Regions from separate parts of the Cutibacterium sp. LaCa_255 genome, predicted to be linked through region 1. Evidence: riboswitches for the same ligand, from Rfam matches in the RefSeq annotation. Region 1 holds a riboswitch; each other region holds the start of a gene.

Region 1 (5,665 bases):
GACCAGTTGAGGAAGTCCGTCGAATAGCCGGGCTTGCGGTAGGTGGGCTGGATCGACGAGATGTCGTAGGGGTACCACGCGATGTCGCGGGCACGGCAGGTCTGACCCTTCGCCGGCCAGGACGGATCCTTCTGCGGAGCGACGGCGGGCTCGACGACGTGGTCGGTCGGCTTCGCCACGGACTCCAGGCTGGGGCCCGACATGGCGGTGTACGCGTCCGATCCCATCGGCTTGCTGTTGGCACCCGCGTGGCGCGACGGGATCTGCATCGCCAGATCCGAGATGGAGCCGTCGGCGTGGATGAGGTAGACGAAGGCGTATCGCCCGGCCGGACCGGTGCCACGAATGACGTTAGCGCCGTTGGAGTTCTGCAGGACGCCGTCGCGGCAAGTGACGAACATCGAGACGAAGTCCTTCTCGAGGACGCCGTATTCGACGCGGATCGACTCACCTGGCTTGAGCTTGACGGGACCGACGGTCTCACCCTCGACCCAGCCATTGGACATCTTGAGGCCGATGTCAGACTTGGCGGTGGTGTTCCATCCAGAGGGGAGCTTCGCCGCCGAGGTCGCCGAAATGTCGTGGTTGCTCTCAGTTTCGATCGTGCCGGTGTACGGCACGACCTGATCGGTGCGGTTGGTGAACTGGATCGTGCCGTCGCTGAGGTAGCGTCGTCCCGTCTCACCGTAATGCCACTCGGGGTATCCCTGGGCGTGGGCGGAGGCATCCGTGCACGACTCATAGAGGTGCGCGATCGGATAGCCCTGCGGCTTGGGTGGAATGACGGCGTGAGCCGCCGGCACCTGCATCATGGCAGACACTGCGAGGACTGCCGAGGCAGCCGCCGCGAGAACTCTGCGCCCTGGACGTCTCTTCAAGGACATGGCTTTTTCATACTCCTCACGGATTCGCATCCATAGGAATTGACGTGCTTCACAGAGCCCCTGTGGAAGTCGATGCACGCCCCTGTCAAGGAGTATGGGCAACCATCCCGGGAGGATCTGCGATCCGATGCTAGCGACGCGGAGGTTCAATTCACAAAGGGCGGCGATCTGGAATATCGAGTAATGACGCGGTTGCGAACAGGACATGAACCCGTGATGACGAGCATGTGATCGGACACCGAACCGGTGCAATGACGCCCAAGCAATAACAAGACCACTGGACCCGTCGACAGCCTTTATATCATCTCGTAAATATATACCGAATCCGCACGTCGCCTTCCGGGTCCGCCATCACTGCATGACCTCGCATGTGGACAGTGTACGAGTGAGACATCCGCCACTTCTTGGACATGTCGCTCGGGATGGAAATTTGGATTCTCGGGGCGGGGTCATGGATGAGTGGGACGATTCACCACCTGCGTGGTACGGTGCGTTTCGCCGGCCAGGGAACCTGGTGCGAATCCAGGACTGACGCGCAGCGGTGTGGGTGATGGCTCGCCGCGAGCCCACTGGGTGGAGACACCTGGGAAGGGGGACGAGCCGCGCGACCCCGAGTCCGAAAACCTCCCGGCGAATGCAGCCGCCGTACGCCTCGCGAGATGGGCGTCAACCGCCAGGAGTTCCTTTGCCACACGTCCGCCATCGAGACACCCATCCCTGCGCTTCGCGCGGGCAACGGCAATCGTCGGACGGATCGACGTCATCGCGGGCCCACGAGGATCGCCGGTTGCCCGCCGGGCCCGTACTGCTGGTCCTGGCGGTTGCTCTTGCTCTGAGGGTCGTGCTCTCGCTGGCCTTCGGCACGATCCGGCTGCCCGTCGAACAGGCGTGGCATGTCCTGGATGTACACGTGCGCGGAGGCAGCGTCGAGGCCACCGCGGACCAGATCGTGTGGGGGTTGCGACTTCCACGAACGGTGCTGGCCGTCGTTGCCGGGGCCGGACTGTCCGTCGGTGGTGCCGTCATGCAGACCTTGGTACGCAACCCGTTGGCCGATCCCTACATGCTCGGGGTCTCGGCAGGGGCCAGCGTCGGGGCGACAGCCGCCATCACCACGGGAACGCTGGCGGCCTTCGGCGTGTACTCGCTGTACCTGGGTGCCCTTCTCGGTGCCCTCGTCGCGACCGCGGCCGTGTTCGGCATCGCCATGGCCCAGGGAGGTCTGAGCCCCTTGCGGCTCGTCCTCACCGGTGTCGTCATGTCCTCGGCCTTCAGCGCGATGTCGAGCTTCCTGGTCTTCCACAGCAACGACCCGAAATCGGCCCAGTCCGTCCTCTTCTGGCTGTTGGGCAGCGTGGCGGGTGCCTCCTGGCAGACCCTCGTGCCGACGGCGGTGGTGGTCCTCGTCACCCTGCTGTTGCTCATGATTGGATCGAGGTGGCTCGACGCGCTGGCAGCAGGCCCGGAACTCGCCTCCTCGCTCGGGGTCCCGGTCACCGGCCTGAGAGTCGCCCTCTTCATCGTCCAGGCCATCCTCGTGAGCGCGATCGTCGCGGTCTCCGGCGGCATCGGATTCGTGGGCCTCGTCATTCCCCACCTCACTAGGCTCCTCGTGGGACCGCGCCATCGCGTCGTCCTGCCGGTCAGCGCTTTGTTCGGTGCGCTCTTCCTCGTGTGGGTCGACGTCCTCTCCCGGGTGGCGAGCCGACCTCAGGAGACTTCGTTGAGCATCGTCACAGGTCTGCTAGGAGCCCCAGTACTCCTACTACTGCTGGGACGGCGCCACTACCAGTACGCGGGGGCATGATGGGAACCCGACTGACCACACGACGTCTCGCGGCGCAGGTCGAGGGGCGAACCATCGTCCGAGACGTCGATCTGGACTTCGAACCCGGTACCGTCACGGCCATCATCGGGCTCAACGGTTCGGGCAAGTCGACCCTGCTGCGTGCCATCGCCGGAATCAGCCGGCCGGCCGCCGGAGACGTGTTCCTCGACGACGTCCCCCTCCGACGTCTCTCGGCCAGACAACGCGCACGCCAGGTGTCCTTCGTCGCCCAGGAGGACTCACCACCTGGTGACCTGCTCGTGCGTGAACTCGTCGCCCTGGGTCGCACCCCTTATGGACGGCCGTGGGACCACGGCGGTGAGGACGAGCATCGCATCGTCATGGAATCACTAGACCGGGTCGACATGTCCGACTACGCCGATCGACCCTGCTCACGACTGTCCGGTGGGGAACGCCGTCGAGTCATGCTGGCCCGTGGGCTGGCCCAGCGCACTCCCATACTCATGCTGGACGAACCGACCAACCACCTGGACCTGGCCCAGCAGCACCACCTGCTCGCACTCATCCGTGACCTCGACCAGACCGTCGTCGTGGCGATCCATGACCTCACGTTGACCGAGCGGTACGCCGATCACGTCGCCGTCCTCGCAGGGGGACACGTGCTCACCCAGGGTCCACCACATGACGTGTTCACCCGTGGCGAGGTGAGCAGGGCGTTCGGCATGAGGCTCACACGCCACGTCGACCCCATCACGGGCCTATCCCATCTTCTCTGTGACCCGGCGAGCCCCGGCCCGTTGTGTCACACCCATCCCACTGACACATCCCGACCGGAAGGCACCTCATGACCCGATCACCACTCATCGTCGCCGGCGCGGCCGCCCTCACCATCGCCCTCACGAGCTGCGCCCACGTGACCCACACGAGTTCCTCGACCTCGAGCGCCTTTGGCCCCTCGACGGTCACCATCACCAATTGTGGTGCTCGCCGAGCCTTCCCCTCCCATGCGCGACGAGTGTTCGTCAACGACAGCAACATGGTCGCGATGATGTTGTCCATCGGCGCCGGCGACCAGATCGTCGCGGCAACGGGGATCAAGGGCCAGACTGACGCCCTGGCGAAGGTTTACGGCCACCGGGCGGTGTCGGCCCTGCCCGACAGTGACGGCTCCTACCCGACGCTCGAACAGGTTCTGGGCGCGCGACCCGACGTCATGCTCGCCGGGTACGGATATGGATACGGTGAGAGCACCCATCTCACTCCCGAGGAGCTGCGCGCACGGGGCATCAGTGCCTACGTGTTGTCGGAGAGCTGCCGTGCGAAGAGCGATGACAAGGCTCGCGGAGTCATGGACCCCTGGACGGCCCTGCGGTCGGATCTGAGCAACCTGGGCGCCGTCACAGGGCACACCCAGGAGGCCCGGAAGGTCGTCAAGGACATCGACACGCGACGTCGGGCTCTGGCCCGAGCCCCTCAGGCATCGACCAAGCCGACGGTGCTCATGGTCGACAGCGGCGACACCGGCAGCGTGTTCACCAGTGGGCGCTACGGCGGCCCCGAAGTCATCATCAAGGCGGCGGGTGCCGTGAGCGCCACCACGGACGTGGCCAACACGTGGACGACGATCTCGTGGGAGAAGATCGCGCAGACCCGACCCGACGTCATCGTCTTCAACGACTACCCCGGCCAGACGAAGGCCCAGAAGGTCGCCCTGCTCGAGGCCAATCCGGCCACGAAGAACCTTCCTGCCGTGAAGAACCGCCGGTTCGTCAACATCGCGTACCCGGCGTGGACCAGCAGCCCACTCAACGTCGATGCCGCCGAGACACTACGACAGTCCTTGGAGAAGTACCGCATGGTCCCTGCGTCAGGGATCAAGCCGCGGCACGACGTGACCGCTCGTGGCTGAGCTTCGCTCGACGATCGCCCACCTTCACACGGTCGTCGAGCAGACCAGTGCGGATCCACATCCGATGTCAGTTGCCTCCAAGTGCAGGGAGCGGAACCTCGGCATCAGGCTCTCCGGTGATGCGATTGCGCAGGTCACGCCGGGTGAGCTCGATGACCCACATCCAGAACACGTGCCCGAAGGACTCGCTGAGGTGCTCGTCGAAGGGCTGGTGCCAGGGGGCGGGGACGGTGCCCATGGCTGGCATGAGGACGAGATGGAAGAGCACCCAGATGGCCAAGCCGAACACCGCGCCCTGCCACAGCTTGACGCGAGGGTACTTCTCGGCCAGCAGCGCGTAGACGACAGCGAAGAAGATCGAGAACCCGAAGTGGACGATGAAGCTCACGAAGGGGAGCGGCCACCCGCTGAAGGTGTACGACATGTGAGTGAAGTGCTCGCTGAACCCAAGTTGCTGAAGGAGCTGCTGAGGAGGGTTCGTGGCATTGCGTGCCGCGGTGCGCGGAGGCAGCGGAACCTCCCAGCCGAACTTCACGATGGCGCCGATAATCCCGGCGAGCACGCCCGCCCATAACGCGGCACCGTACCTCCGGCGACACGGCTCCGTGGTGCTCGAGGTCATGTGATCAACTCCTTGCACGACCCAGCGCTCCGGGACGATGACATGCTGACAGATACTCATGGCGTGACCGCTCGCTGCTGAGAGTATCTCAGGACCACGCTGCATCCTCGCCACGGCCAACGCATGGTGCGATGACTAGCATCGGTCCGCGCGAGTCTCACCGATGCCTGCGCGAAACTCGTCATAGGTGACCATGAGGTAGTCGACGAAGGACGTGCGGACCTCGGGGCGGGAGAAGTAGGCAGCGACGAGCCGGCCGTTGCGGTTGGTGCGGTCGACGATGATCTCGTCAGCCATCTCCTCGAGGGCGAGGCGGTACTGGTCACGATCGTTGTTCTCAGCGACCATGCGCATGTCGTCGCGTTGTATGACGTCTCTGCGAGTCTGTTCGAAGGTGAGCTTGTCGGCGTCGGTCAACTCGGCACCGAACTTCTCGTTCATCACCGCGATGAGGGCCGAAA
Region 2 (5,665 bases), 650 kb from region 1:
CGACGGTATGAATGCTGGCCGTTGCACATGGACCACCATCATCTTAGACGTGTGCGTTGTGGTGTCTGGAGGTTGCCCGTCGGGGAATGCTCTTACTCCCTGACGTCTCCTGTTTCTGGGGTGCCCCTGTGAAGCCGTGGCGGGTGATGACGAGTAGTCGCTGTCGTATTTCGTGTATCCGTAGCCGTACGCCGATTCGCCGTATCTCAGATGCGACAGTTTCGAGGAGTCGGCACGGTTCAGGACGATGCCCGAGACCATGCCTCCTGCGTTCTCGATGGAGGAAACTGTGCTTTCAACCTGGTCGACGGTCGTGTGTCCGACCTGGGCCACAACGATGACGGTGTCTGCCAACCGGGAGAGAATCACGGAGTCAGTGACGGGCAGCACTGGCGGGGCATCCACCACTAAGTTCTCTTGCGGCCAGGCTGTGTGATAAGCGCAATGAGGACGTCGGTATGGTTGAGACGGTTTTGTCCGGGGTGAGCTGTCTGGGAGGAACTATGGACACCATCACCATCACCGTTGATGACGGAGCCGACGTCGACGTCCTTGTCTGGCGTCCTGAGGCTGTGTCGGGGCGCCCCATCAAGGGCTTGGTGCAGTTCTGCCACGGTATGGCCGAGTACGCGGCTCGCTATGACGAGGTCGCCCAGGTGCTTGCGGCCGACGGCTGGCTCGTCGTGGCGAACGACCACCGTGGACACGGGCCGCGTGCTGCCGCCACAGGAGAACTCGGAACCACGTCTGATCGTGGCTACCACCAGATGCTCGACGATCTGTCCGCCGTCGCTGACCACTTCATGGCTAGGTTGGAGGGGAAGCCGTGGTTCCTCGTCGGACACTCGATGGGGTCGTTCCTTGCTCGTGTCCTGGCCGTTCGTCGGGGACGCGAGATGACCGGCCTGGTCATCATCGGCACTGGCTCCTCCCTGGGGCCGTTGAGCACTGTCGCTACCGGGCTGGCCCAGGCCCAGGTGCTCATGGTGGGGGAAGACTCCCGCAGCCCACTGCTCAACACCCTGTCCTTCGGGTCCTTCAACCGGGCCTTCCTGCCGGCTCGCACCGACTACGACTGGTTGTCCCGAGACGCTCGCGTCGTGGACGCCTACAACGACGACCCGCTGTGCGGTTTCGTCTGCACCGCAGCCTTCTACCGCGAACTCGTCCGGCTTATCGAACTCGCCAACTCCACCGAGATCTTCCGAGCGACTCCACCGGCACTTCCCATTCTGCTGATGTCGGGCGCCAAGGACCCGGTGGGGGACTCCGGCAGGGGAGTGCGCCAGGTCGCGCGTCAGTTGCGCGACTCGGGCTCGCGTGAGGTGGACCTCGTTCTCTACCCCGGGGCGCGCCACGAGATCCTCAATGAGGTGAACCGTCGACATGTCCACGCCCACCTGCGCGACTGGATTGATGCCGTCGCCGCCCGACCCGGGACCTTGCAGGTTCGGAAAGCACGGTGAAAGGCCGCTCACGTTCGTTTCGCACAATCGTGCACATGCACCCCCAGTGCGCTATGCCGATTGTGCGCAGCCTAGTATCGTAGGTGCTGGTGCCGAGGAATCCCGTCCGGGGTTTCAAGGCGGTAAGAGGGAATCCGGTGAAACTCCGGAACTGCCCCGCAGCGGTGAGTGGGAACGACATCACCATCGTCGCCCATCTGGTTCTCGGACCGGGTGGACGTCGATCAAGCACTGGGCTTCGGTCTGGGAAGCGGTGACGTAGGACTCGTCGGCAGACGAGGTGCCCATGAGTCCGAATACCTGCCAGAGCGTGTGGTGCACCCGCGTGTGCCACAGCGTCCGAGGTCTCGAGGGCCGGCCGAGGTCGTCCAACCATCCACAGCGGAGCAGGAGTCTGACGAATGACTGATCCTGACAACCTCGCATCCAAGCCCGTCGAGGACAGGATGCCCGAGGAGTTGAGCCTGGCCGGGGACTTCCCGAAGGTCACCCACGAACAGTGGGAGGACGCGGTCCTCAAAGTCTTGAACCGGGGTCGCCCCGAGGGCAAGGAACTCAACATCGAGCAGGGAATGAAGCGCCTCGAGCCGACCACGGTCGACGGCATCCAGATCGAGCCGATGTACCGGCGTCAGGATGCCTCCGAGAAGCTCGGCGCCCCGGGCGTGCCGCCCTTTACCCGTGGCACGACGGTCCGTGACGGCAGCATGGACGCGTGGGACGTCCGAGCCCTTCACGAGGATCCCGACGTCGAGTTCACCAAGAAGGCCGTCATCGCTGACCTCGAGCGTGGCGTGACGTCCCTGTGGCTGCGCGTCGGTGCCGACGCCATCAACCCCGAGGACATCGCCGGCGATCTCAAGGACGTGCTGCTGGACCTGGCCAAGGTCGAGGTCTCCAGCCGCGACGACCAGGAGGCTGCCGCCGAGGCCCTCCTCAAGGTCTACGCCGATTCCAAGATCGAGCCCGACAAACTGTCGTTCAACCTCGGTCTGGACCCGATCGGTTTCGCCGCCCTCAACGGTGGCACCCCGGATCTGTCCGGCATGGGCGAGTGGGTCAGGAAGATCGAGAAGTACAAGAACTCCCGCGCCTTCGTCGTTGACGCCACGATCTACCACAATGCTGGTGCCGGCGACGTGCATGAGCTCGCCTGGGCCATCGCCACCGGCGTCGAGTATGTCCGCGCTCTCATGGAGCAGGGACTGACCGCCGAGCAGGCGTTCGACGCCATCAACTTCCGGGTGTCCGCCACCCACGACCAGTTCCTGACCATCTGCCGTCTGCGCGCCCTGCGCACCCTGTGGAACCGTGTCGGTGAGGTCTTCGAGGTGCCGGCCGCCAAGCGTGGTGCCCGTCAGGAGGCCGTCACCAGCTGGCGTGAGCTGACCCGTGACGATCCCTACGTCAACATCTTGCGAGGCACCATCTCGACCTTCGGTGCTGCTGTCGGTGGTGCCGAGGCCGTCACGACCCTGCCCTTCGATGCCGCCATCGGCCTGCCGAAGAGCGACTTCTCGCGTCGTATCGCCCGCAACACTGGCATCATCCTCGCCGAGGAGTCCAACATCGGTCGCGCCAATGACCCGGCTGGTGGCTCCTTCTACGTTGAGGCTCTGACTAAGAAGCTGGAAGAAGCCGCTTGGGTCGAGTTCCAGGCTGTCGAGGCTGCCGGTGGCATGGCCGCCGCCGTGACCGGCGACCACGTCCGCACCGAGCTCGACAAGCTGAATGCCGAGCGCGCCAAGCGTCTGGCGACCCGCAAGCAGCCGATCACGGCCGTCAGCGAGTTCCCGCTGCTCGACGCCAAGACGGTCGAGACCAAGCCGTACCCCGAAACTGCCGAGCGCAACGGGCTGGAGTGGCGCCGCGACGCCGAGATCTTCGAGGCCCTCGTTGATCGTTCCGCCACCTGCTCCGAGCGTCCGAAGGTTTTCCTGGCTTGCCTGGGAACCCGTCGTGACTTCGGTCCTCGCGAGGGATTCTCCGCCCCGGTGTGGCACATCGCCGGCATGGAGACCCCGGAGTGCGAGGGAGGCACCACTGAAGAGGTCGTCAAGGCCTTCAAGGAGTCCGGTGCCGAGGTCGCTGACCTGTGTTCGAACGCCAAGACCTACGCGGCCCAGGGCCTCGAGGTCGCCAAGGCCCTCAAGGAGGCTGGCGCCAAGCTGGTCTACCTGTCGGGTGCCTTCAAGGAATTTGGTGATGACGCTGCCGAGGCCGAGAAGGTCGTCGACGGGCGCATCTACCTCGGAATGGACGTCGTTGACGTCCTGACCACCACTCTGGACACGTTGGGAGTTGCCAAGTGACCACCCTGCCTCGTTTCGATTCCATCAACCTCGGAGACTCTCCGGTCCCCGCGGACGCACAGGAGCAGTTCGCCAAGTTGGCCGCCGCCGCTGGTGAGCAGGAGCCCTGGACCACTCCGGAGCAGATTCCGGTTGGCCACCTGTACTCCGAGGACGTCTACGCTGACATGGACTGGCTGGACACCTACGCCGGTCTGCCGCCCTTCACCCACGGCCCGTACGCCACCATGTACGCCTTCCGTCCGTGGACGATTCGTCAGTACGCCGGATTCTCCACCGCCAAGGAGTCCAACGCGTTCTACCGCCGTAACCTGGCCGCTGGTCAGAAGGGTCTGTCGGTCGCCTTCGACCTGCCGACCCACCGTGGTTACGACTCCGACAACCCGCGTGTTCCCGGTGACGTCGGCATGGCTGGTGTGGCTGTGGACTCCATCCTGGACATGCGTGAGCTTTTCGCGGGTATTCCGCTGGACCGCATGTCGGTGTCCATGACGATGAACGGCGCCGTGTTGCCGATTCTCGCCCTGTACGTTGTGACCGCCGAGGAGCAGGGCGCCAAGCCCGAGCAGCTCGCCGGAACGATCCAGAACGACATCCTCAAGGAGTTCATGGTTCGTAACACGTACATCTACCCGCCGCTGCCCTCGATGCGGATCATCTCCGACATCTTCGCCTTCACCAGCGCGAACATGCCGAAGTGGAACTCCATCTCCATCTCCGGCTACCACATGCAGGAGGCCGGCGCGACCGCCGACATCGAGATGGCCTACACCCTGGCCGACGGAGTCGACTACATCCGCGCTGGCGAGTCGGTGGGCCTGAAGGTCGACCAGTTCGCACCGCGTCTGTCCTTCTTCTGGGCCATTGGCACCAACTTCTTCATGGAGGTCGCCAAGATGCGCGCGGCTCGCATGCTGTGGGCCAAGCTCGTCAACCAGTTCGGGCCTAAGAACCCGAAGTCCATGAGCCTGCGTACCCACTCGCAGACCTCTGGCTGGTCGCTGACCGCTCAGGACGTGTACAACAACGTCATCCGTACCTGTGTGGAGGCCATGGGAGCCACCCAGGGACACACCCAGTCCCTGCACACCAACTCCCTCGACGAGGCCATCGCCCTGCCGACAGACTTCTCCGCTCGTATCGCTCGAAACACCCAGCTGTTCATCCAGCAGGAGTCGGGCACCTGCCGCGTCATCGATCCCTGGAGCGGTTCCGCCTACGTCGAGAAGCTCACCCTCGAGCTGGCTCGCAAGGCCTGGGCCCACATCCAGGAGGTCGAGAAGGCCGGCGGTATGGCCAAGGCCATCGAGAAGGGCATCCCGAAGATGCGTATCGAGGAGGCCGCTGCCCGTACCCAGGCCCGTATCGACTCCGGTCGTCAGCCCCTCATCGGCGTCAACAAGTACCGTCTCGATGAGGAAGAGGATCTCGAGGTCCTCAAGGTCGACAACACCCAGGTGCTCAAGGAACAGAAGGCCAAGCTCGAGCAGCTTCGCGCCAACCGTGACGAGGAGGCCTGCCAGGCTGCTCTGGAGAAGCTCACCTGGGCTGCTGCCAACCCGGACCCGAGCGATCCCGACCGCAACCTGCTCAAGCTGTGCATCGACGCCGGTCGCGCCAACGCCTCCGTCGGCGAGATGTCCGACGCAATGGAGAAGGTCTTCGGGCGCTACACCGCTCAGATCCGTACCATTGAGGGCGTGTACAGCAAGGCAGCCGGTAGCACCGAGTCGACCAAGAAGGTCCACGACCTCATCAAGAAGTTCGAGGAGAAGGAAGGCCGTCGTCCTCGCATCATGATCGCGAAGATGGGTCAGGATGGTCACGACCGTGGCCAGAAGGTCGTCGCGACCGCCTACGCGGACCTCGGCATGGACGTCGACGTCG
Region 3 (5,665 bases), 870 kb from region 1:
CGCCCTCGTGCAGACTGTTGATGGTGTCGGCCCCGTACTTGGCAGTGAGGATCTCCTTGTCCCGGCCCATCGAGCTCACTGCGGCGATCTGTTTGCGTGCCCCGGCGCTCAGCGTCATGGCGATGATGCTGCCGTCATTGACGTAGAGGCGTTCGGCATTCCTGGGGTAGGTGACCTTCTTACCGCAGTTGGTCACGGTGACTTCGCCGGAGTCCTTGGCGGAGTCGCCGCTCTTGGGAGTGGACCCACTGCCGCAGGCGGTGAGTCCCACGGCCAGACAGGCGGCCATGACGACGGGTAGGAATTTGGTGGACATTTCAGTTTTCCTCTCTGATGAGTTCAGGCAGCGGCGCAGTGCACACGAGCTCCTGGCTGCCATCGGGGGTGGTGACATGGTGTGCGACGACGTGGAATGCCGTCGCGACGTTCGATGGGCTGAGCGCCTCACGGGCCGGACCTGCAGAGAGCACTCCGCCATCCGCCAGGACGACGACGTGGTCGAAGTGGGCTGCGGCCATGCCCAGATCGTGGATGGTGGCGACCACCGTCCGACCGCTGGCGCGCAGCGTGTCCAGCAGCATGAGTTGGTGGCGCACGTCGAGGTGATTGGTCGGCTCGTCGAGCATGATGAGGTCTGCACCCTGGGCCAGGCCACGGGCGATGACGGCGCGACGCCGTTCACCGCCGGACAGGTGGTCGCAGCGACGATCGATGAGGTGGTCAAGTCCGACCAGGGCCAGGGAATCCCGGATGATCCTTCGCTCGGAACGCTGCCCCACCTGCCACGGCTTGCGATGCGGAGTGCGTCCCAGCGCAACCATCTCACCCAGCAGGAGGTCTGGCGATGGCGACTCCTCCTGCCCGACGAAAGCCATGAGTCGGGCACGTTGCATGGGGGTGTAGTTGGTGACGGAGGTGCCGTCGAGCAGGACGTCGCCGGAATTGAACTGACGCACCCCGGCGATGGATCGCAGCAGAGTCGACTTGCCGACTCCGTTGACGCCGACGATGGCGGTGAGCTTCCCCGGCTCGGCGATGAAGCTGACGTCGTCGACGATGACGCGGTCGTTGATGCGGCACTGGACGTTGCGAACTTCGAGACGTGTCATGACTCACTCGAGAATCGGTACTGACTGCGCCCCATGAGGTACAGGAAGATGGGAGCGCCGATGAACCCGGTGACGACGCCGAGAGGCACCTCCTGTGGTGCCGCGATGACGCGGGCGCCGACGTCCACCCACAGCAGGAAGAGACTGCCGATGGCGGCGGCGACAGGCAGCATCGACCGGTGACTGGCTCCCACGAGCAGCCGTGACATGTGCGGAATGACGAGTCCGACGAATCCGATGCCGCCCGAAACCGCCACGAGCACCCCGACGAGTACCGAGTTGCCGACGAACAGCGCCTTGCGCACCCTGGTGTCGGGGATGCCGAGGGATCGAGCGACGTCGGTGCCAGCCGCCAGGGCATCGAGCCAACCCGAGAAGGCGATCATGAGCACCACGGACAGAGCGGTGACGATGGCTGCCACCCACAAACTGTCCCAAGTGGCACCGGACACCGATCCCAGCATCCAGTACAGCACCGACTGCGCCGCGCGCGGGTCCGAGCTGCGGAAGACGAGGAAACTCGCCAGTGCCGAGAATGCCGCAGAGAGCACGACGCCCGAGAGCACCAGCCGCAGCGGCGTCATGCCACCCTGGGCCATGGAGATGAGGTACACCAGACCGGCGGCGCCCAATGCCCCCACCAAGGCTCCGAGGGTGAGCCGGTGAGGGCCCCAGGAGACAAACATCCCCAGGGCGATGACCGCGGTGGCCCCCACACTCGCACCGGCCGAGACACCCAGCAGGTAGGGGTCGGCCAGCGGGTTGCGCACCAGGGTCTGCATACCGCTTCCGGCCAGGGCGAGTCCGGCTCCGACGATGATCGCCAGCAGTGCCCTGGGGGCACGCAGGTCCCAGACGATGACATCGACCGTCGGGTCGGGGCCCGGTTCGCCGGTGACTCGGGCTCCGACCGTGTCGAGAACGCCGCGCAGTGGCAGTGCTTCCGAACCGATGGTCAGCGAAATGACGGCACTGACGGCGATGAGCACGACGAGGATGATCACCAGGGGTGCCACCGGCAACCGGCGGTCACGCTCGGCCGACCGTCTCGAGGAAGGCATAGCTGTTCCTTCTGAGTGCGAGGACCTTGATGCGAGGCCCGAACGACACAAGTCATACATGGGGTCTTCGGACTTCGGATCACTCTCGGTCGGCCCTTCCCAGGATCACTCCCAGTGGTCTTGCCGACGTCGTCACCGTCACCGCTGCGCAACAGTCCCGGATTCTCACCGGATTCACTGCGGCCTCATCGGGGCCGCACCATGTATGCGAGGCAGGCTAGCACCTGTGACACGCACTTCGCGACGTGCCGTCCGCCAGCCCCTTGTCACAGACATGCCGGATCGCGTGCGGCACACGCCTCGGAACCCACCGAGCGCAATCGACGGGGTACTTCGCACCCGCGTGGTAATTCAGTTCGGCAAGGTACCTCGTGCCACACCAGGCGACAGACACCACGACTCCTGACACATCTGCCACAGAGACGAACGGACCACAACACCGCCACCGACAGGATCTCCATACCGCGCAGAGCTCCCCACACTGCGAAAAGTTGTGCTCCCGCCGCCGCTTCATGCCTGGAGTACAACTTTGTGGCTGAAAAATTCTGCTCAACAGCACAAGCGCGAGGGTAAGCACAATTTTCTCGACTGGTTCAGCAGCCAGAACCACAGGGAGCAGCCTCGAAGACTGCACCCAGACACCCAATCCGAGGGTGCAAGTACAATCTTTCGGTCAAAAAGTTGTGCTCCACCGCCCCGAAAGGGGAAGTGCACTTAGCTTTCCGGTGTATCGGAACACGCTCTGCCTGACCAGGAACTTGGCGAGATGGATCATAAGGACTGAAAAAGTCAGGATGCCTCGTCACCTTTCCACAGGTAGTGAAATCCGCGACCTGCCATTGCCTCTGACGAAGGCTGCAGTACTCCGTCAGCCATGAGATCCTTGAGGACCTGTCCGACGTTGGAAGCCCACACATCCAGGATGACGCCCAATTCTGTCGTACTGATACGCCCTCGATGCCGGGCATATTGACGAGCCGTCACTGCTCTACTAGGCACTGAACGCTTCAAACCGCGATTCGCATATTCCATGTCCAGCTGCTTGTTTGCTCTCTTGGAGAGGGTAAACGCGGGGAGGGCTTCGTCGGGAACGCCGCGGATGGGCTTCAGCAAGGGTTCGCCATCACACTCCGTCTGCCGTAGAAGCTCAAGAGTTTCGTGAACTTCCTCGACGGGGACTTGCAGGTAGGGAGCAAGAATGTCCTCGTCGATCCAGAGATGATCAGTGAGGAAACGCATAACCATCAAAGTGCGGAGATTTTGCATGAGCTCGGGAACATCCATACCAGTGAGCCACGATGTCCATGCCACGTCAGGATCGACACCGGAAAGCGTCGTCACCACATAGGGACCGTCAATTTCCCGAATGGTCGGCATGCGAAGCCCCCGGCGAAGCAAATCACCAACCATACGGTCAACTCCGATACCTTCACGTTCTGCAATTCGAAGTGATGCCAAGAGCTCAGTGAGAGCAACGTTTCTGGACGTCGATGGGTGGGTGATGATGTTCTCAGCCGTCACACCTCCGAAGAATCCTCCGGGGCTGGTAACTCGCAAGACGGCTCCATTGTGCTCGATGAGCGTTGCATCGGGCAGCCCCCATTCACGATGAGCCAACCCATTGACGATGGCCTCACGAATGGCACGTTCCGGCAGCTGGCGGACCTGCCCCTCGACAAGTCCCGAAGACACATGCGATAAAGGGTTGTACGCCCGCGCGACGGCGAACACCCGTTGGAGCTGCTCAAGCAGTGATACCCCACCAATACGTACTCGGTCACCGCTGTCCTGACCGGGCATGTCACGACGTATGTAGTCAAGGCATGGCTCGGGACGCCCCACAAAGACCAGAGCAGCAGCATTGGTGAGCTTGCCCTCACCATCAATGGCGTTCAACCGGGACAGCAACTCACGACTCGTACAGTTGGCCAATTCCACCGCCGCCTCGTCGGTGCTGGCTTGGAGGAAGGCGCGTGCTGCGTCAAGGGCAGCAGGTCGCACTTCCTCCAGGCTCACGTTTGAGAACTGCGCCGACCAGTCGTAGCGGATAGAGTACTGATGGCGGTGGTGCCATGACGTTGCGTCGATCTCCTCGCAATGATCACCAATCCGCCAGCGGATCTTTCCCTTGACCTTGATCGGTTCCAGCGCGGTGGGTGATCTGACGATCAACAACCTGGCATCGTGAACGTGGACTTCTCGGACGTCAACAGTCAACGCGCGAGAGGTGTGCTCATAGATCTTCCTCCGCAACCACTCGGTATCCAAGGATGTACCGATGAGCAATGGTCCATCATCCTTGTCATTGACTCCGACGATCAGAGCACCACCCCCAGGGGTGTTGGCCATGCACGCGGCTTCACCGGCAAGCTGCTCAGCGGCTCATTCATCCTCACGTCGACCCAGTAGCAACTCACCGTGCTTGCCTCGTCGACTGGAATCCTCCTTGAAGTCAAGATACTTGCATTCCGGGACCCGGTGCCCTGCGTCCAAGTGCTCCAGCGCAGCGTCGATCTCAACTGCAATCGGGTCTGGCCCGAAAGTTGTTCCCATGTGAGCAGTCCACTTCCAGCTACAAGTTTGTGCCCAGAAACTTTTAACCAGGCATCCAGTCCAGACATTGAGTATAACTTTATGACTGAAAAGTTATGATCAAGCTCAGCGACGAGGAGTGCGCACACATTTTCGATGGATCTGACGTCCCCTCACGATTGGGGAGACAACTGGCTGGCATGTTGAGACAACATGAGCCAACACAGCGGGGCGGCGGATGATTCAGTGCGGTATTTCGGTTCGGCAAGGCACCTCGTGCCACGCCAGGTGGCGAACCCCACGATCCCTGGCACATCTGCCACGGGGTCGCTGGACCACGACCCGCTCGGCAGACCGGACCACCACCTCACCCGGGCCCGCGCACACTCTCACTTACACTGCAAACAACAGTGCAAGTAACGAACATCGGGCAACGTGCCAAAGATGGCGGAGACGCTATTCGCGAACATGCCCAATGGCGGCACAGTCATCCTCGGGGTGGACGAAGCAAACGGTCGGTTCGACGTGGTGGGCGTCAAGGACATCGCAACAACGGAGGCGGGTATCGCAACACAGGCCAGGGATGCCGTCCAAGCATCACCGCATCTGGATTTTCAGACATTCACCATTGACGGCAGACAGGTGGAGGTTCTCCATGTGGACGAACAGATCGACTACGACTTGGCCGCTGCCAGGGGACGTGTCGTTGACGACCTGGAACCTGAGCTGGTGGAGTCGTATCTGACGACAGTACGCACCAGTGACCGACGATTGCGCGACCATGCTGACGAGCGAATCCTGCGGACGACGAACATGCTGACAGCATCAGGGAGAACCAACGTTGGCAGGACTGTATGCCCTGGGTGACTATCCGCAGGGGCACTACCCGGCGCTCATGTGGCGTCAACATGACGACTACGAAGCGAAGACAGCGAGGCCCTCACCGGGCCCCAAAGATCTTCG
Region 4 (5,665 bases), 750 kb from region 1:
GTCGGGGAGACGGATGGCTTCGGCGTCTGGGTCGGGGTCACGCTCGGATTCGGAGTCGGGGTAGCCGAGGGGTCGTATGGTGTTAGACGGGCATCCCAGCTCGGTCCAGCATTCCAGTCAGCGGCGGAGGACTTGAAGTACCAGCCTTCAATGGATCCGGCCTTGGGCTGGGCGCTCGCGGCGCCGGTCCTCGAGTGCTCCCATGTCGCCGACTTGTCAGCGCCAGCCGGGGTGGCGTGCCAGTAGGACCAGTACGCCTCGTGGGTGTCGGTTTTCGTCGGGTAGCCGTTGATCATGGTGACCATGCTGCCCTCGGCCTTGACGATGAATCCGGCGGACTCAAGCGCCTCCAGACCATTGCCGAACTTCGAGGCGCAAGCACCCTCGGAGGTGCCGTCGTGCTGCTCAACGTAGACCCACACATGGCCCACGGCGATGCACTTCTGGGCGCCGCCCATGTCACCGGGCTTGCCGGTAGGGGTGACAGTGGGCTTGGTGGTTGGGGTGGTTTTGCAGGAGGGGGTGTTTTTGGGGGTTTTGCCGGACCATGTTGAGGCGTAGCCGTGGCCGGTGATGGCCATGATTGCTTGGTCGGTGGCCATGATGTTGGGTTCGTGGTCGTTGCGTTGGGCTTGCCATGCGCCGACTTTCGTGAGGTTTTGTTGGCGGATGAGCCATTGTTTGACGGTTGTCATGTCTTCGCCGCGTTCTGCGAGTGCGCTGGCGAGCATGCCGGTGGAGTTGGCGGCGGAGTAGGTTTCCCAGTAGTCGCCGTCGTCGTGGGTTTTGGTGTTGATGGCCCATGTGGTGGCGTTGTTGGCGGCAGTGTCGATTTTGGTGTGGTAGCCGTCTGGGATGAGGTGGGGGTTGCGTTGGAGGAGGGTGAGGTCGGACAGGGCGATGCCGGTGTAGTCGGGGTCGCCGACGAAGGTTTTCGTGCCGTCGTGGTTTCGTTTGGTGTATCCGAAAGCGCCGGCATCGTCACCTTGGGTGCCTTGGGTGGACAGCAGTTTGTCGAGGATCTTCGTTGGTACCGGGCGGTTGGCGCGGGTCAGTGCGATGGTGATGAGGTGCGGGCCCCAGTACATGGTGACGCGGTTTTGCATGCCTGGGGTGTCGTCGTTGATGTAGCTGGCGAGCTTGATCCACAGGTTTCCGGTGTCTTTGCCGAGGAAGTAGGTGGGATCCTCGCCGAGAATTTCGGCGGTCATGATCACCTTGGCCAGGCCAGCCGGGTTCTTGTCGACGTACTTCGGGCCGGCTTCCTTGAGGGCTGTGGTCATTTCTGTGACGGTGTCGGGGTGGGCGTCTGAGCCGACCAGGGCGATGATGCCGTCGGCGATGCCGCCGGCCTGTCTGTAGTTTGTCGGGTCTTCCTGCCACTTCTGGGCGAGCCAGTCGGCGGCTTTGGCGACGTAGGTGCTGGTGGCGGCGGTGTCGTTGACCGATCCGGCCCACATGGCACCCTTGACCGGGTTGGCCGGCGGATCGAAGCAGTAGGGAGCAGAGCCGTCATCAATGGTGGCGGTGATGGCTGCATGGGATGGCGCGGGCTGCGGGTCAGCGAACGCTGGTGCCGCGAACGGCGATGCGACGAGCGCACCGGCGGCGAGGCCGGCGACCCATTGATTGAGCCTGGTCATGTGGCGGGCCTTCTTCCTGAGGCTGCGTTGCGCTCCGGACGGGAAGGGCCCCTGAGTCGAACTCACCGCAGTCCTCGACGGTGTGTAATATTCCTTCGACAACCCAGGTACTCCGACTCGGGATGAGCCCCTCACGGTTGCGGGTCAGTTCCGGATTCGCACCGGATTCCCCTGCGGTCGCGGTGTCAGTTTAGGCTTGGCGCCACCACATGTCCACATTCGGGTTCGGCGACGAGAACACCTTATGTTAGGATCCTGGTGGTTTCATCGATGGGGAACCTGGTGTGAATCCAGGACTGTCCCGCAACCGTGTAGTTCGACAGAGATGTCGGCAAAGTCGGATCACCGTCGTTGAGATGTCTCGTACTCAATTCCGTCGTGGACAGCGGAATGGTCGGTCCTGTCTTTGGATGACGACGAAGCGTCCACGCAGTGAAAGGCAGGACCTGTGAGACGGTTCAAGGGGTTGGCCGTGGTGTTGTCTGTGGCCATGGCCATACCGATGGCCATCGTGTCATTCGTTCCGGCGTCGGCAGCACCGGCGACGTCGTACGACGATGAGGCGCAGAAGTGTATCGATCAGAAGCACGTGTTCGTGTATGCCGAGCGTGATGACGGGCATGTCGACACCGGCTGCGCGTCGAAGTTCTCCACTGGGGTGGAGGCGTTGAAGTCAGCCGGTTTCGACATCGGCAGCACCGATTTCGGTGGCGACCTGGGAATGTTCATTGATTCAATCAATGGATATCCGGAGAACCCCGATAAATTTTACGCCTATTGGGGTTATTTTCATGGTCAGCCGGCTGGTAGGAATGCCGAGACAAAATGGGAGTACTCGCAGCTAGGTGCCAGCAACTACCACCCGAAGCCTGGCTCGATCGAGGCCTGGCATTACATGCTCATTGATGGCCCGTGGGAGGTTCCTCCGACCTGGAAGCCGAAGGTTGATCCAGCCCCGACGACTCCGGTAGCGTCCTTCGAGATTCCTGACAAGGCCCTGCAGAAGTGCATCACTGACAAGTTGGACACCACTACCCCTTCCAAGGATCAACTTGCTGGCGTGACGAGCCTGAGTTGCCGGAATATGGGAATCAAGGACCTCACCGGCCTTGATCGGCTGACCGGTCTGGGAAAAGCCTTTCTGTCGGGTAACAAGATTAGTAATCTCAAGCCGTTGGCCTCCTCGACTGGCATTTTCAGCCTGGATGTCAACAGCAATGAGATCACCGACGTCGCGCCTCTTAGGTCCTTGACGAAGCTGTCCCGGCTGGACGTCGGCAAGAACCACATCCGTGACCTATCCGCGCTCAAAGACATCAAGGGTCTAGGTGACGCCGACATCACCTCGAATTTCCAGGCCGTTGACGGTGACTCGGCCACCGCCGGGGTTCAGGTCCCCGTCCCGACAGCTGTCGACCATCACGGTACGACCTTCGTGGCCGACCGCGAAGTGCCTGAGGGTGTCAAGATCAAGGGCAAGAACGTCACCTATCCCTCTGCTGGCGACTACGTGTGGCAGTTCCGTGACGCCTCGACGTACTTCAACGGGTCCATCACTGTCCATGTCGTCGCGGCTCCCGAACCACCGAAGCTCGTCGATATCCCCGATGCGAACTTCAAGTCCTGTCTCCAGGATGCCGTAGGTGCCGGTAAGCCGCTGACGGCTGAGAATCTTGGTGCGCTGACTGAGGTCAAGTGCATCGGCAAGGGCATCGAGGACATCACGGGTGCCGAGGCCCTCACCAATGTCAAGACGCTGTACCTGACGACCAACGAGATTGAGAGCGTCGATCCGCTTGCCGGTCTGACGAAGCTCGAGACGCTCTACCTGCCCAACAACCACGTCAAGGATTTGGCTCCGCTCGCGGGTCTGGGGAATCTCAGGACGATGAGCCTGGATCAGAACCCCATCACCACGGTGAAGCCGCTGTCCTCGCTGACGAGTCTCACGGACCTGACGATCAACCAGAACAGGCGCGGCAAGTACAAGTATCCGGGCATCACCAGCCTCGACGGGCTGGGCGCGCTTCCCAAGCTTGCCCGTTTGGTGGCGAACAACAATGTCAACTTGGCCGATCTGTCCGGGATCTCCGGTACCACCTCATTGAAGAAGCTGTTCCTCAACGGTGACAAGGTCTCCGACCTGACCCCTATCAAGGGGTTGACGAACCTCGTCGAGGCCGGTTTCGACAACAACGAGATCTCCGATGTTTCCGCTCTGGCCGGGATGAAGAATCTCACCAAAGTGGGGCTCAGCTCAAACCACATCTCCGACCTGTCCCCGTTGTCGGGTCTGGAGAGCATCGCATTCATGGGTCTGCGTGCCCGCTGGCAGACCGTGACGGCCTCGGCCGTTCCAGCCCGGCAACAGGTCGCGGTTCCGATGGCGAAGGCTGCCGACGGCTCCAAGGCTGAATTCATCGCTCCTGAAGGTGTGACGGTATCGGGTGACAAAGTGACCTATCCGGAGGCCAGCGATGGTTACAGATGGACTTGGTCGCACAAGGACGCCACCAGCCACTCCGAGGACTTCTCGGGGACGTTGATCCAGCCAGTGACGGCTGCGGTTCCAGCGCCGACTGTCACCCCTACGGTGACTCCGACCCCTACGTCGACGGAGACCCCGACCGTTGTGCCGACTGCCGCCCCCACCGAGACGCCCACGGTGTCCCCGACGATGACTCCCACGGCCGTTCCTACCGGAACTCCGACTGTCGACCCTGCGGCAACACCGACTCAGGCTCCGTCGACCTCTCCGGACAAGCGCGGACCTCATCAGGGCAACATCCCGGTGAATCCGTCCTTCCCGGACGATCCCACGCGCCATCCCGGACTTCCCTCCACGGGAGTCTGATTCCCGAGTGACCGGAAGGGGCCCCACCGCCCATGGTGGGCCCCTTCGTCATCTCACACGCGGGTCGTGCCAGACAACGAGATCTGTTCGCGGCCACGGCTTCGAGTTCTGAGGATGGACGCGTACCGGTGAGCTACCACGTCCGTCCGGTGCCGGAACCCGAGTCCTTCTGGGAGGTATTGGCCTGGTCGAGCGCCTTCTGACGCTGTTCCTGAGCCTTCCTGAGCTTATCCTCGAGCTCGTCTTTCTTGTTCTGCTGACCGGAGGAATCCGCTTCCTCACCGGCATCTCCTCCGCCACCATTCTGGCGCTTGCGATCGAGTCGAGACCTGGTGTTGCTCGCCGCAGCTTTTTGGGACGACGAGGTGCAGCTCGCGTCAGTGAGTACATCCTTGCCCTGACGCCACCGCACGAGGGCTTCGTCGCGGTTGTCGGCCTCGGCATAGCGATCAGCCGACGCCTCCAATGACCACGCCCAGTTCAGACGAACCCAGCACTGCTCCTCATCAGGGGCCAGACCGGCGGCCTTCTCAAACTTGCTGGCAGCTCCGTCGTAGTTGCCACGGGTGTACCGAGCGACCCCGGTGTCATAGGGGGCGATCCATTTGTCGATGGTCGCCAACTTCTCGGCGGACGTGAACTTCCCCTCGGCGCTGGCGGCATCCCCCCGGCCAAGGTCCGCTCGTCCATGATCAACGAGGATCATTGTCCGCGCGGGAAGAACTGCTGCCGCGAGGGCGACGAGGGTGACGACTCCAGCTCCAACTCGTAGCGTCCACGGTGTCCTGACGCCGTGCATGCCACCACGTCCTGGTCTTTCCAGGGTCGCCATCACGTCACCTCCTTGTGCATCCGACGCCATGCCCGCACGCTGAGCCAGGCATCCGCCATCTCGCAGATCAGGGCGGTTGCGGCGAACCACCAGGCCCAGTGGCGAATGCGTCCAGGCTGTCGATTTACCGGCTGCTGGAGCGGGTTCTCCCACCAGGCCACCTTGCTGGTGGCATCGCGCTGGAGGAACCGTCCGCCCATCTGCCCGGCCATGGTTCGCAAGGTCTGCGGATCAGCATGGGACACCGCAGCCGAGCCATTCCTGGTCACCTTTTCAGTGGCACGAGGGCGAATGGGCATGGTGCCTCCCGAGGTCGTCCCGTAGCCGAGGACCAAG

The links. Region 1 has a riboswitch for cobalamin ahead of ACP8ML_RS06260 (FecCD family ABC transporter permease). Riboswitches for the same ligand answer to the same signal wherever they lie in the genome.
Region 2: linked by a shared signal. The riboswitch ahead of mutA (methylmalonyl-CoA mutase small subunit) and the one ahead of ACP8ML_RS06260 (FecCD family ABC transporter permease) in region 1 are both predicted to bind cobalamin.
Region 3: linked by a shared signal. The riboswitch ahead of ACP8ML_RS02320 (FecCD family ABC transporter permease) and the one ahead of ACP8ML_RS06260 (FecCD family ABC transporter permease) in region 1 are both predicted to bind cobalamin.
Region 4: linked by a shared signal. The riboswitch ahead of ACP8ML_RS09780 (prenyltransferase/squalene oxidase repeat-containing protein) and the one ahead of ACP8ML_RS06260 (FecCD family ABC transporter permease) in region 1 are both predicted to bind cobalamin.

The regions. Positions count from the first base shown of each region.
Region 1 covers NZ_CP190956.1:1,398,068-1,403,732, forward strand. Annotated here, with positions in the region: gene ACP8ML_RS06255 (hypothetical protein) at 1-884, opposite strand, end outside; cobalamin riboswitch at 1,389-1,510, shown strand; gene ACP8ML_RS06260 (FecCD family ABC transporter permease) at 1,672-2,691, shown strand; gene ACP8ML_RS06265 (ABC transporter ATP-binding protein) at 2,688-3,521, shown strand; gene ACP8ML_RS06270 (ABC transporter substrate-binding protein) at 3,518-4,582, shown strand; gene ACP8ML_RS06275 (YagU family protein) at 4,650-5,204, opposite strand; gene ACP8ML_RS06280 (type I restriction endonuclease subunit R) at 5,340-5,665, opposite strand, start outside.
Region 2 covers NZ_CP190956.1:750,697-756,361, forward strand. Annotated here, with positions in the region: gene ACP8ML_RS03270 (hypothetical protein) at 1-354, opposite strand, end outside; gene ACP8ML_RS03275 (alpha/beta fold hydrolase) at 459-1,466, shown strand; cobalamin riboswitch at 1,537-1,788, shown strand; gene mutA (methylmalonyl-CoA mutase small subunit) at 1,868-3,778, shown strand; gene scpA (methylmalonyl-CoA mutase) at 3,775-5,665, shown strand, end outside.
Region 3 covers NZ_CP190956.1:523,761-529,425, reverse strand. Annotated here, with positions in the region: gene ACP8ML_RS02330 (ABC transporter substrate-binding protein) at 1-316, opposite strand, end outside; gene ACP8ML_RS02325 (ABC transporter ATP-binding protein) at 318-1,109, opposite strand; gene ACP8ML_RS02320 (FecCD family ABC transporter permease) at 1,106-2,125, opposite strand; cobalamin riboswitch at 2,212-2,391, opposite strand; gene ACP8ML_RS02315 (ATP-binding protein) at 2,960-3,970, opposite strand; partial or broken gene ACP8ML_RS02310 (AlbA family DNA-binding domain-containing protein) at 4,268-4,528, opposite strand; gene ACP8ML_RS02305 (hypothetical protein) at 4,553-4,723, opposite strand; gene ACP8ML_RS02300 (AlbA family DNA-binding domain-containing protein) at 5,147-5,569, shown strand.
Region 4 covers NZ_CP190956.1:2,145,745-2,151,409, reverse strand. Annotated here, with positions in the region: gene ACP8ML_RS09780 (prenyltransferase/squalene oxidase repeat-containing protein) at 1-1,643, opposite strand, end outside; cobalamin riboswitch at 1,629-1,868, opposite strand; gene ACP8ML_RS09775 (leucine-rich repeat domain-containing protein) at 2,092-4,497, shown strand; gene ACP8ML_RS09770 (tetratricopeptide repeat protein) at 4,631-5,329, opposite strand; gene ACP8ML_RS09765 (VWA domain-containing protein) at 5,329-5,665, opposite strand, start outside.